3 regions of the Arthrobacter sp. B10-11 genome follow, and region 2 is predicted to be linked to each of the others. Evidence: riboswitches for the same ligand, from Rfam matches in the RefSeq annotation. Region 2 holds a riboswitch; each other region holds the start of a gene.

Region 1 (4,240 bases), on a different contig from region 2:
GGTGGAGGCTCCGTATGGAGATGTGATCGTCACCGGCCTCCCCCTCGCCGAAAAGCAGAACACGCTCAGCTCACTGGTGTGGACCTTTGTCTTCGTTTCCCTCGGCGGGCTGGTGCTGATCGGCATGGCAGGAACGGTGCTGATCCGCCGGACCATGAAACCGCTCGAACAGCTTTCCGAAGTGGCCACGCAGGTTTCCCAGCTGCCACTCGACGCCGGCGAGGTGGCACTTGCGGTGCGCGTGCCGCCGTCGAACGCCCATCCCGGAACTGAAGTGGGCAGCGTGGGCCACGCACTGAACCTCATGCTGGACAACGTCGCCAAAGCCCTCGAGGCACGGCAGCAGAGCGAGACCAAGGTGCGCCAGTTCGTGGCCGACGCATCGCACGAACTGCGCACGCCGCTCACCGCCATCCGCGGCTACACGGAACTCATGCGGATGACCGAGGACTTCACCCCGGACGGCAAGAAGTCCCTGGCCCGGGTGCAAAGCCAGTCCGAACGGATGACCACCCTTGTAGAGGATCTCCTGCTCCTGGCCCGGCTGGACGAAGGCCAGCCGCTCAAGATCAGCGACGTGGACCTGACGCAGCTGGCGGTGGAAACCGTCAGCGACGAGAAGGTCATGGCACCGGACCGCATCTGGCAGCTCGAACTGCCCGACGAGCCCGTGGTGGTCCGCGGGGACGCCAAACAGCTGCACCAGGTGCTGGCCAACCTCCTCTCCAACGCCCGCAAACACACGGACCCGGGGACCACGGTGGTCACCGGGGTGATGAGGTCAGCCGACGGCAGTGCCGTGCTGACCGTGACGGACAACGGGGCCGGGATCCCGCCGGAATTCGTGGACCGGGTCTTCGCCAGGTTTGCCCGGGCGGACGCCGCGCGCACCAGCCCGGCCGGAGCGGCGTCGGCCCCTGGTGCTGCCGGCGCCGCGGCCGCCGAGGGAACCAGCGGACTTGGCCTGTCGATTGTGCAGTCGATCGTGGAGGCACACGGCGGCACCGTGGAGGTGAACTCCCGCCCGGGCCGCACCGAATTCGCGTTGCGCCTCCCTGGCGAGCCGGCGGCCGCCTAGTCCCGCCGGCACCACTGCGCGGTCAGTTCCAGCGCAAGTCAACGCGCCGCAGGCGTGATCCTCGTTACCGAAACGTGACTTAAGCACCGAACTCCTGTACGGTTTTTAGGGTGCGGCCATCGTTCGGGCCGCATATCCGGATGGACGCCAAACTCTGCCGCTACCCGGATTTCCTCATGATCAGGCAGAGGCGGGGGACCCAGGTCTCCGGGCATGCTGCAGCAGCGGCCCTTGGGGTGAAGCCGACACGTGAAGTTCCGTGCGGCCGGGTGTGACCTCATCCGAACCCGACAGCTAACTCCGCCGGCATCGAGAGGCAACCATGACTGAATCCACGCCAGAAGTATGCCCTGAGACCGTTTCCGCCAACTCCGCATCGCCTGCGGCACGGTCACGCCACCGCGCCGAACCGGCCCCCAGGGCAACCCCGTTGTCCCGGTTCACTGCCGGCCTGCAGGGGACCGGCCGCCGGGCCGCAGTAGTGGCCACGGCCTGCGCCGTACTGATCGGAGTCGGCGCCGCCGGCCAGGCTTCCGAGCCCGCAGCGCCCTCAACATCGGCCACAGGTGCTGAAAGCGCATCAACTTCGGCCGATACCGAGTCGAAGCTCGCGTTCGAAAAGATCCTGGTTTCCGCCATGCCCGCCCCGGCCTCCGTCAGCGTGACTCCGCAGTCGTCCGGGGAAAAGACGTCAGAGCAGAAGGCTCCGGAGGCCGCCCCGGAGGCAGCCGCGCCTGCGCCTGCCCCTGCTGCGGCTCCCGAACCCGCGCCCGCCCCGGCACCGCCCGTTGCAGTTGACGACCCCGCAGCGGCCCAGGCATATGCCGCTTCGCAGCTCGGAAGCTACGGCTGGGCTGCCGACCAGATGCAGTGCCTGGTCACGCTGTGGACCAAGGAATCCGACTGGAAGACCACGGCGACCAATCCCAGCAGCGGCGCGTACGGCGTTGTCCAGTCCCTGCCGGCCGAAAAGATGGCCAGCGCCGGGGCGGACTACCGCACCAACTTCCGCACGCAGATCAACTGGGGCCTGAACTACATCAAGGAACGGTACGGCTCCCCCTGCGATGCCCTGAACTTCCACTACGCCAACAACTGGTACTAAGCCGGCCCGCCAGACAGCTTGTCCCGTTGCACCGGAGGCCTCGAATCCATGTGGATTCGGGGCCTCCGGCGACTCCACAGCAGGTGCACAGCTTTGGCCTAAATCCTTCATATGCGGCGGCCCCATAGTTGAACCATGACGCTCACACACCAGGCCACGGGACCCCTGCCGCACCCGCACCCGCGGGCCGCCGTCGATGCCTCGCACGGAAGCGCACCGCTGCTTCCCGGGCCGGGACGCATCCGCCGGGCCCCTATTGACACGCGGGTCATGGCAGCAGCAGGAACCGACGTCCCGGTCCTGGATGTTGTCATCCCGGTGTTCAACGAGCAACAGGATGTGGAGCCGTCGTTGCGGCGGCTGCACGCCTACCTGCTCGCCACCTTTCCGTACCCCTTCCGGATTACCGTGGCGGACAATGCCAGCACCGACGGCACCCTCCAGGCAGCCGAGCGTGTGGCCCGGGAACTCCGTGAAGTCACTGTGGTCCGGCTATCCGCCAAGGGCCGGGGAAACGCCCTACGCACTGTGTGGCTGGACTCGCCTTCACCCGTGCTGGCCTACATGGACGTGAATCTTTCCACCGACCTCGCCGCGCTCGCTCCGCTGGTGGCACCGCTCCTTTCCGGACATTCAGATGTGGCGGTTGGAACCCGGCTGGCGCGGACGTCCCGCGTGGTCCGCGGACGCTGGCGGGCGTTCATTTCCCGCAGCTACAACCTTCTCCTCCATGTGCTGATGGGAGCACGTTTCAGCGATGCGCAATGCGGTTTCAAGGCCATCCGCGCAGATGTTGGCCGGCACATTCTTCCGTACACCGCCGACGATGAGTGGTTCTTCGACACCGAACTCCTTGTCCTTGCCGAAAGATGCGGACTCCGTGTGCACGAGGTCCCGGTGGACTGGGCAAGCGCTGCCGACGCCGGCGTGGACCTTGTCCAGACGGCCCTCGCCGACCTGCGCGGCATCGTCCGCCTCATCCGGGACCTGGCCGGCGGCCGCATTCCCGTAGCGGCGCTTCGCTCGGGACTGGCCCGGTGAACGCAATCGCTGGTTTTAGCGCCTAAGCGTCCTTAAGCCACCGTATGGCTTCCTTCGCGCAGGTGAAGTACCGCGTCGGAGCCGCCGGAGCATGAAGACCGAGGAAGAAGTTGGCGATTGCGCGGTCCACCGGGGATGACCCGAGGAGCGCCACCTTTGCCACCGTACTGGGACGGGCAAAAACACGCCTGGCACCGCGGCTCATGGACGCCGTCGCAGCCATGTCCACCAGCATCGGAAACGAACGCCCGCGGCTCAGCTCGTTGACGGCCGACATGACGGCCACAGCCGCTTCCTCGCAGATGGCCAGGTCTGGAATCCACCGCACATGTAAAACGCCGTGTCGCAGTTCCACGGTGCCCCTGGCGCCGTCAATTGGAATCTCGGTCATCCTATCCCCCCAAAGATAGAGTCATCCGTCCCTCCTGAGCGTACGTGACCAGGCAGTGCCGGACCACCGAAAAGCGGTTTTGCCTTCAGAACTGGAAGCGGATCGCCCTGGCTCCGGCGTCATCCACATCCACTGCCACGGACACCGCGGAGTAATCGGCCAGGTGCAGAACGCCGTCCGGCAACGGACCGGTGTTGGGCCCGATGGCAACGGTCCGGATCCCGGCGGCAAGTCCGGCGGCAATCCCTGCGGGGGCGTCCTCAAAGACCACAGCATCGGCCGGGTCCACGCCGAGCAGTTCGGCGGCACGGAGGTAGCCTTCCGGGTGCGGCTTGCCCCGGGTGACAAGGTCGGCCGTGACGGCGGTGGCAGGCATGGCCAGGCCCGCGGCACCCATCCGGATATCCGCCAGGATCCGGTCCGCCGAAGTCACCAGCGCCACGGCATCCGTCGGGAGGCTGCGCAGCAGTTCAGCTGCGCCCGGCAGGGCGACAATTCCTTCGGTGCGAACCCGCTCCATGGCGCCGAGTTCGGCGGTCAAGGCCACAACGTCAGTGCCTGGAGGCGCAAACCGCCGCACCGTATCCCCCGCCTGCACCCCGTGCGAGGTGCGGAGGATCTCGGC
Region 2 (4,240 bases):
AATTCAGTTGCGGTGCCACCGCATGGTCCACCGACGGCGGCGTATGCTGTCGGCGGCTCACGACCCCTGGCGGGACACCCCTAACGCGGTGGCATCGTCCCAGGTATCCACGTCGTCCGTGGCACCGGCGGGGACGGTTACAGTCCGCACGTCAAGCCTAGCAAGGAGGGCGAAGACTGATGCTCCCGTAAGCCCTCCGCTCCTGGTCTTTTCCTCGACGGCCCGTTGTAGCGCGCGCGTGCTATAAAAGCCCGCGAGCGGCTGCTGGCGGCCGTCCGGTGAGGCGGCCATGACTCCTTCGGAGCCCGCGCTCCCCGGGGATCCCGCGGTAAGGGCTGCCAGCAGGGCCGCCACGGCCTGGTCCGCTTTGGGCATGTCACAGGCCAGAACCAGCGTTAGGCCTGCCCGAAGCGGACCCTGCGCATGGTCAAGGGCAGCCAGGCCGGCAGCAATAGCCGCGGCAGGGCCGGCGAACGCAGGCTCTTCACGGCACGTCAGGACGCCGGAGGGCAGTGCGCCGGAATCGGGTCCCACCACCACTGTGGCGGTTGCCCCGGCGGCTGCCGCGAGCGACCGCGACAGGAGGGTGGCGCCGTCGTACACCAACTGGGACTTGGGCACGCCGCCCAGGCGCGATGACCGGCCGCCGGCCAGGACTAAGGCATCGAACTCCACAGGGCCAGCCTAGCGATCGAGCCGGCCCTGTGCAGCAGACGCCTCAGGCCGCGGATTCAGGCAGCAGGAAAGGATCCCACGCGGGAGTGGGCTTTTCCAGTTCCTTGATCTGCCAGATGGTGCCGTGAGGGGGCGCGGGCACGAACCTGAGCTTCCAGCCCATCTCGGCCGGGGTGTGGTCGCCCTTCACGTTGTTGCATCTCAAGCAGGCGGCCACCAGGTTTTCCCACGAGTCGGCACCGCCCCTGGATTTGGGGTGGACGTGGTCAATGGTGTGTGCTGCTTTCCCGCAGTAGGCGCAGCGGTGGCCGTCGCGGCGCAACACGCCCCGGCGGCTCACTGCCGTGATGGTGTTGTACCGCGGGCGGATGTAGCGGTTCAGGAGGATCACGGACGGACGGCCCAGGATTTCCTGCGGCCCGACGACAGGATCGTCGCCTTCGGCCACCACGCTAGCTTTTCCGGTCAGCACAAGAACCAGCGCCCGGCGGAATGTCACAACCGCCAGCGGTTCATATCCAGCATTAAGAACGAGAGTGCGCATGCACATACCTCTTCACGGCCGCACCCGTCAGGGGCTCGAGGGCCGGCTGCCCTCTGCTTGTCCGGGCTATGGATCGACAACACAAGAGTAAACACTCAAGTGGCCGATCACCGAATCGGGTCATTACCATACACCCCGTGTCGATAAAAATTCACCTGCCGGAAACGCAAAAGAACCCCTGCCCGAAGGCAGGGGTTCTTTTGGCAAACGTGAGCCGGAGGCTTTAGCCGCCGACGCGGATGAAGACCGGGCCGGAGCCTACGTTGACGCTGAACAGGGAGGTGGTTCCACCGTTCCAGCCGCCGTGCACGGCCTGGCCGTTGCCGACGTAGACAGCGATGTGAGCCATGCCCATGCCGCCGTTCTGGTAGTAGGCGAGGTCGCCCGGCTGCGCCTCGGCTGCACTGACGGTGCGGCCCAGGGAGAGGTAGCCTGCCGGCCAGCCGTGGTAGTTGATGCCCACGGCTGCAAGCGAGTTGGTGGCGAGGGCGGTGCAGTCCTGGGCAACGCCGAGCTGGGCGTAAGCCGCAGCTGCGATCGAAGCGCCGTTACCGCTGGCAGCGGCCGGAGCGGCGGGGGCTGCCGGTGCGGCCGGCGCTGCGACGGTGGTTTCAACGGTGGCTGCCGGAGCGGCCTCGGGAGCAGCTTCCTGGACCTCAACAACAGGCTTGGCCTCTTCAACGACCGGAGCCGGCGAAGTGGATACAGCGGGCTTCTCGAAGGAGATCGCGATGCTGGATGCAGCCGAGATGTTGGCCGGAGCGGAAGACTGGACTTCCAAGGTGGAAGCAGAGGTTGCTTCGCGCTGAACATTGGTGTCGGCAGCGTTGGCTGCGATACCGCTCGTCAGGACCAGGCCGGAAGCAGCAGCGATAACCGCAGCCTGACGGCCCATGCCGCCGGCGTTGTCGCCGACAGCCTTGGCAATGACAGCAAGCGAGTTGGTTTTGGTAACCTCGGCGCGGTGCCGTGCGATGGCACGAGTAGTCATTATTTCTCTCTTTCGTTTTCCTCAGACTGCATGGCAGGCCGCGGCTTTTGGACGCTCCGGCATCTTGGGGGTAAGCCGGAACGGCCCGAACAGGGTTTTTAGCGAAGGACGCGCGCTTCACTGAAGGGAAGCACGCGTTTTAGCGCAGCGTGATTTAGCGCATGGTGTAGAACGCGGACGTGCCCGTGGCGGACACAGCGTGCAGGAGGGTGCCCTGCGACGGGTTCAACGCGCTGATCATCATGCCGTTGCCGACGTAGATGCCAACGTGTGCGCCGCCGTTTTGCATGACAAGATCGCCCGGCGCCGGGGTGGCGGTGGGCGTCATGGCAGTCCATGCGTTGGTGCGGGGGATGCTGATACCGGCCTGGGCGTAGACCCACTGGGTGAAGCCTGAGCAGTCCCAGCCGCTGGGAGTGGTGCCGCCCCAGACGTAGGCACTGCCGATGCCGGTGTAAGCGATGGCAGCGAGGCCCGATGCTGCCGCAGACGAAGCGGCATCGGCAAGCTTGCCTGCCTTGGCTTCCGCGTCGGCCTCAGTGGACGTTTCGCTGGCATCTGTACCGGTGGACTGTGCCCGAACGGTTTCAACCTTGGGCGCTGCCTTCGTGGTCACTGCCGGACGCTCGAAGGAAACAGTCGCTGTCGGTTCCGCGGTGACGGTCAGCTGGGCCGACTGTGAGCCGGACTCCGTGGAAGCGGAAACGCCCAGGTTGGTATCGGCGGCGTTCGCCGGCATTCCAACGCTGAGGATCAATCCGGACGCGGCTGCAATGACAGCCGCCTGGCGACCTACGGTTCCGGCGTTGGCAGTAACAGCCCGGGACACGGAGTTCAACGGGTTCGTTCGAACCGTTTGCGCACGGTGGCGCGCAGAATTGTGACGTGTAGACACGAAGGTAGCCTCTCCCAATGCCTACGAGGTGAGCTGTCGGATTCGGATGGGAGTCACCCGGCCGCTCGGCTTCCTGGGAAGCGTTGCGACTTAACCCCAAGGTCTTCTTGCGAAGACCAAAATTGGTTCCCCCGCCTCTGCCAGACGATGTCATGCGAACGGACCTTGAGCGGTGGCAGAGTTAGGCAATCCACTCAAGAGCGCCAACTTCGGAAAAGTTGGCGTGCTCTAAACGGTACAGGAATTAATAACGAATGTCACATTCAGGTCACGGCATGTCACAGGAATGCGAGAGCGGTCCATCGTTTGGATCAGAGCCAGCCGGTGGGGTCGACGACTTCGCCGTTGACCATGACTTCAAAATGGAGGTGGCAGCCGGTGGAGGCGCCGGTGGTCCCGCTAAGCGCCACGAGGTCGCCACGGCCCACCTTCTGCCCCACCTGGACGTTGGAAGACGAAAGGTGGTTGTACGTGGTTTCCAGGCCGTTGCCGTGGTCAATCACCACGCGGTTTCCGCCGCCGTAAGGATGCCAGCCCGAGAAGGTCACCGTTCCGCTGGCGGCAGCGAGGACGCTCGTGCCGCACTGGGCGGCATAGTCCTGGCCGCGGTGGAACTCACCGGCGCCGCCCGTGATGGGGCTGACCCGGAAGCCGAACGGCGAGGCCGAAACCATTTGTTCCAGCGGTGCCCCGAGGCTGCCGGCGGAGGCCGCACGGGTAATGGTCCCTGCCGACTGCGCGCTCAGAAGCTGCTTGAGCTTGCCGTCCGGATCGCCCTTGGTGGCGACGTAGGTGCGGTTGAAGTCGATTTTGGCACCCGCAGCAGCGGACACTTCCGGCTGGGGCGCAACTGACGCAGCGGCGGCAGCGTTCCCCGTGTCCGCTGTGGACATCGCGGGGCCGGTGGACGGGACGGTCACAGTGAGGACGAGCCCGGTGGCCGCGAGGGCAATGCCTGCCTTCTGGCCCACACCGCTCGCCGAGGCGAAGGCCGTAACCTGGCTGAACAGGCTGCGGCGCCGGCGCGCATCACGGTGCGCATCGCGCGGCCTGACCGTCATAACGGCTTCGGCCACTGGGTACTCCGAAGCGGGACCGGTCGCCCTGCGGCGGCCCCTGACGGTCTGCGTGGTCA
Region 3 (4,240 bases), on a different contig from region 2:
TTGCGTTGAGATATCCGTAAACGGAGGCGCCGTTGGTGTGTAGGCGGGGTTTCCGGCGAAACGGTAGATAAAGGCCGCGACCTGGTCCCGGTTGACGGCCACTGTTGGCCGGAAGGTCCTGGTGCCGTTGGCTTCCGCCCAGCCGTTGGTGATTCCCTGGGAGGCGAGCCACAGGATCTCCTTGTAGAAAGGGGTCTCCGGCGTGACATCCGCAAACGGGGAGCCTGCCGGCGTATAGGCAGGGCTCCCGGCCAGCCGATAGAAGAACGCCGCCATCATGTCCCTGCTGGCGGCGACTCCCGGACGGAACGTGCGGGTACCGTCACTTTCGTACCAGCCGTTGCTGATTCCCTGGTTGGCCATCCAGCTGACCTCTGTGTAGAGCTGCGAGCCGGGCGGGACGTCGACGAAAGAGATTGGCGACGGCGAGGGTGAGGGGGAAGGGGATGGGGACGGTGAGGGGGATGGAGACGGCGACGGTGACGGCGGCGGCGGCGGCGACGTCACGGGGGACTGGCCCATGGCCTGCGCCACTGTCCGGACCGACGTCGTGCCGTTTGCCGTCCGTGCAGCCAGCCATGTGACGAAGGATTCGAACACAGCCGGGCTGATGGACAGGGACGGGTCCGTGCCGTTGGCAATTTCGTGGAAGGTCAGCTGCAGCCAGCCGCCCGTGGTCTCCGCGTTGGTGACCGTGTTTTGCAGGTCGGCCAGGCTCCAGGAGCTGGCCACCTGGTCCGGCGCCCTGGTGACCATGGGATTCTGCGGAGGCAGCGTTTCCGCAACAGGGCAGGAGGCGCAGCTGTCAGGGGATCGCAGGTCGCCCAGGCCCCTGGAACTGGTGTATCCGCAGTCGCGGACGGCTGACTGGGCGGTCGCATTCTCCGCCGCAAACGGATACGCAAAGCTGGTGACGTTGAAACCCCAGCCTTCCAGGGTCGACTTGCTGTTGCAGGCCTCCGCGCGCGCGGCTGCGGCGCTGAGTGTTGTCATGTCCGGGTGGGTCACGCTGTGGCCCGCGATCTCGTTGCCGTCGGCGGCGAAGGCCTGCAGGTTCGCCTGGGTGAGGAATCCGGACGAACCGATGAAGGACGTGGTGATATAGAACGTTCCCACCAGCCCGTGGGCTTTCAGGACCTGCTCGGCGGCCAACTGGCTGCCCAGGCCGTCGTCGAATGTCAGGCTGACAATGGTTGGTTCCGCAGCCCGTGAGGTGCCGGCCACACCCACCACGGTGCTCGCGGCGAGCAGCAGCGCGCCCAGGACCGCCGTCCAGCGCCGGCCGCGCCAGGCTCCGGGGGAGGCCTCCGGGGGGTCAGCCACATGGCGCGGATACTTGCGGACAGGGCGATTCGACCAACGCATGATGCCTCCAAGCGTGTGAGTCCCCCCGCAAGAACATGCACGTAGACTACGCCTCACCGCACCCGGGGAAAACACTCGACTTTGACGGACGGAACACCCGAGTACATCGTCGCTGCCTGCAGGGGCGACCGGGCGCTGCGCCTGGCCGGGCTGTTACCTGAATGTGACATGCGGTGCGCCGCCCGCGTACGGTGGAACGGTGCCCGTTGTCCCAGATACCGGCACTCCCGGGCGGATTGCCTAACCCTGCCGCGGTCCGGGATCCAACCGAAAATCATCCGGCAGGGACGGGGAAACCACTTTTGACCTGACTTTGTGCGGGTCTTCGGGGTGAAGCCGCACGCTTTCCGCAACGCGGAATGCCACTGCGGCCGGGTGTCTCCCATCCGAATCCGACAGCTAACCTCGCAGGCATCGGGAGAGGTCACTTCATGTCTTCACGCAATCTGCCCGACCATCACCGGTCCACCGCGCCCGCGGGGCGCCCGGGGTCCACGCCCACCGGAGGGAGGATCCGTGCGGGACGCCGGGCTGCGGTCCTGGCGGCCGCTTCGGGCCTGGTCCTTTCCGGCACCGGGGCTGCCCAGGCGGCCGATGCCCCCGCGGAACGGGACACCGCTCCGGCTTCCGCCCTGGATGCCACGGCCCAGGTGGGCGCCCCGCTCAGCGCTGACTCGCATGTCAGGATCAGCTTCGAGCGGCCGGATGTCAGCACCACGCCCGCTCCGGTGGAGGCGCCGGTCGAAGAGGCCGCTCCGGTGGAGGCAGCAATTCCGGCGGAGGCCGTTCCCGCGCCGGCCGCTCCGGCCCCTGCTGCGCCCGCGGTTTCCGTCCAGGTCCAGGCGGCGGCCCCTGCCCCTGCGCCGGCGCCTGCTGCCGGCGGTGTCAATGCCGCCATGGTTTCCGCTGCGTACGCGCAGCTGGGAATCACCCAGGACTGCACCGCCATGGTGGAAAAGGCCCTCGGCTCCGCGGGCATTCCCGTGGGCGACCTGGCCCCGATGCAGTTCATGAACTACGGCTCGGTGGTTGGCGAACCGCAGCCCGGCGACATGGTGGTGCAGTCCGGCCACGTGGGCATCTACATCGGCGACGGCCAGGTGATCAGCGGCGGAATGAACGGTGTCAACGCCACGGTCACGCACCCGCTGTCATGGCTCACGGCCACCGGCGGCGTGACGTTCGTCCGCGCCGGAGCCTAGCCTTTAGGCCCTGCCGGTCGGCCGGTGATCAGCTGCCTTGGGGGCAGCCGGTCGCCGGCCTCCGCGTGGCCGCCGGCTCACGGCGGGGATATGGCGAGCTGAGCCGTGCTCTCGCCTTGTACGAATTTGATGCGAAGGAGTGCTTCGCGCGTATCCGCCGGAAGAATGAAGCGGACGTCGCCCGATTTGCTGGAATCGCCTGCCACCAGCTCGTTGAGGCCGGAATCGGGGGAATGGCTGATTCCGTCCGCATTCAGCCTGAACGTAGAGTCCCAGAAGTTGATGTCATATCTGCCGTGGTTGGTGCACCTGAGCGCTACCGTCAGCGCGACCCGGCCGGAGACGTCGGGGCGCACGCCGGCTCCGAGAATCTCATACTCGACGTCGGCTGACCTGAACTTCCGCTCGGCCGGCAATGCTACCGTCCATCCTGCAACGTTGCCGGTGGCGGATGGGACGCCGGTCGCCCGGACGGTGCTGCCCGGCTGTGCTGCGCCGGCTGGAGTGGAGGAAGCGCTCGCCGTTGAAGCTGCGGGCCGGCCGGCGTCGAACAGTCCGAGTTGCCCCAGACCAAGCAGCAGCCCCGTGACAGCGGTAATCACGGCTGCGGCGGCAGTCAGCAGACCGGGCAGCGTAGCCCACCAGCTGGTGGGTTTCTCGTCCGCCATAGCAGTTCCCCCTCAGTCCCAGGGGCAGGGACATCAGTACTCTTCCCATGTTCCTGCCAAGCTCGCCCAAGCACCAGATGCCACGGGATGCCCCTTAGAGCGCCGATCGGGGCCGCGGCCTTCGCCGGCCCGAGCCACTAGTGCGGAACGGCCCTGTTGTCCCCGGGCCGAGACTCGTACTCTGGTGTCTTGGAGGTGATTGCCATGAAGGCAGCCCAGGGAGACCGGATCACAATCCGGGGCAAGACGGTCGGATCCGCGGAGCGGCACGGCCAGATCGTTGAGGTCCACGGTGCTGACGGAGCGCCGCCGTACGTGGTGCGTTTCGACGACGGCCATGAAACCACCGTCATTCCGGGCGGCGATTTCGTCATTGACAGGATCCATCCGCCGCAGTGAAGTAGCAGAGACAGCAAGCCAGGCCCTGTCCCCGGCGGGACTGGGCCCGGCTTGCTGTTTCGACGGCGGCCGGTAAGTGCCGCACCCGGCTGTGCCGTATCCGGCTATTCGGGGGCCTTGGCGAACACGGCGGCGCTGACGAACTCAATCCCGGTAAAAGGTTCCCCTCCTTCGACCCATGCGTCATGCCCCGGCGGGATGCTGTACGAATCACCTGAAGTGATGTTGATCTGGCTGCCGTCGGCGGTCTGGACGGTGAGCCTGCCGGAAACGCAGTAACCGACATGGCTGAGCTGGCAGGAATCGGTCTTTACCACCGGCTTGATGCATTCGGACCACCGCCAGCCGGGCTCGAAGGTGAATCGTCCGATGGTGTAGGCGTCGACGGACACAAGGTCCACTTCCGTCTTGTCGGGACGGCGCTTCTCGTCGGGAGCATCGTGGGATTTTACAGCGAGCTGAGCGACAACGTTCGTGGTCATGGCTCTCTCCATCACTCAATATTGCGGCTGGGACTGCACGGGCCCGCCAGGGCAACCGGACAGCGGGGTCGGTTCGCCTGGCCTGAATCACCGGAGCGCACCGGGACAACAATCGCTTACGGTG

Evidence for each region. A riboswitch is a leader RNA that binds a small molecule or an ion and turns the genes downstream of it on or off. The one in region 2 is predicted to bind cyclic di-AMP.
Region 1: linked by a shared signal. The riboswitch ahead of RW112_RS05960 (hypothetical protein) and the one ahead of RW112_RS17635 (C40 family peptidase) in region 2 are both predicted to bind cyclic di-AMP.
Region 3: linked by a shared signal. The riboswitch ahead of RW112_RS00275 (NlpC/P60 family protein) and the one ahead of RW112_RS17635 (C40 family peptidase) in region 2 are both predicted to bind cyclic di-AMP.

The regions. Positions count from the first base shown of each region.
Region 1 is NZ_JAWMTH010000002.1:63,132-67,371, forward strand. Features, by position in the region: gene RW112_RS05955 (HAMP domain-containing sensor histidine kinase) at 1-1,078, shown strand, start outside; cyclic di-AMP (ydaO/yuaA leader) riboswitch at 1,214-1,401, shown strand; gene RW112_RS05960 (hypothetical protein) at 1,401-2,183, shown strand; gene RW112_RS05965 (glycosyltransferase) at 2,319-3,224, shown strand; gene RW112_RS05970 (STAS/SEC14 domain-containing protein) at 3,247-3,615, opposite strand; gene RW112_RS05975 (HAD-IA family hydrolase) at 3,701-4,240, opposite strand, start outside.
Region 2 is NZ_JAWMTH010000006.1:63,262-67,501, reverse strand. Features, by position in the region: gene RW112_RS17650 (molybdenum cofactor guanylyltransferase) at 58-675, opposite strand; gene RW112_RS17645 (HNH endonuclease) at 719-1,219, opposite strand; gene RW112_RS17640 (NlpC/P60 family protein) at 1,443-2,210, opposite strand; gene RW112_RS17635 (C40 family peptidase) at 2,365-3,039, opposite strand; cyclic di-AMP (ydaO/yuaA leader) riboswitch at 3,110-3,303, opposite strand; gene RW112_RS17630 (M23 family metallopeptidase) at 3,417-4,240, opposite strand, start outside.
Region 3 is NZ_JAWMTH010000001.1:48,079-52,318, reverse strand. Features, by position in the region: gene RW112_RS00280 (polysaccharide deacetylase family protein) at 1-1,365, opposite strand, end outside; cyclic di-AMP (ydaO/yuaA leader) riboswitch at 1,603-1,793, shown strand; gene RW112_RS00275 (NlpC/P60 family protein) at 1,797-2,567, shown strand; gene RW112_RS00270 (hypothetical protein) at 2,645-3,235, opposite strand; gene RW112_RS00265 (DUF1918 domain-containing protein) at 3,440-3,634, shown strand; gene RW112_RS00260 (cupin domain-containing protein) at 3,739-4,116, opposite strand.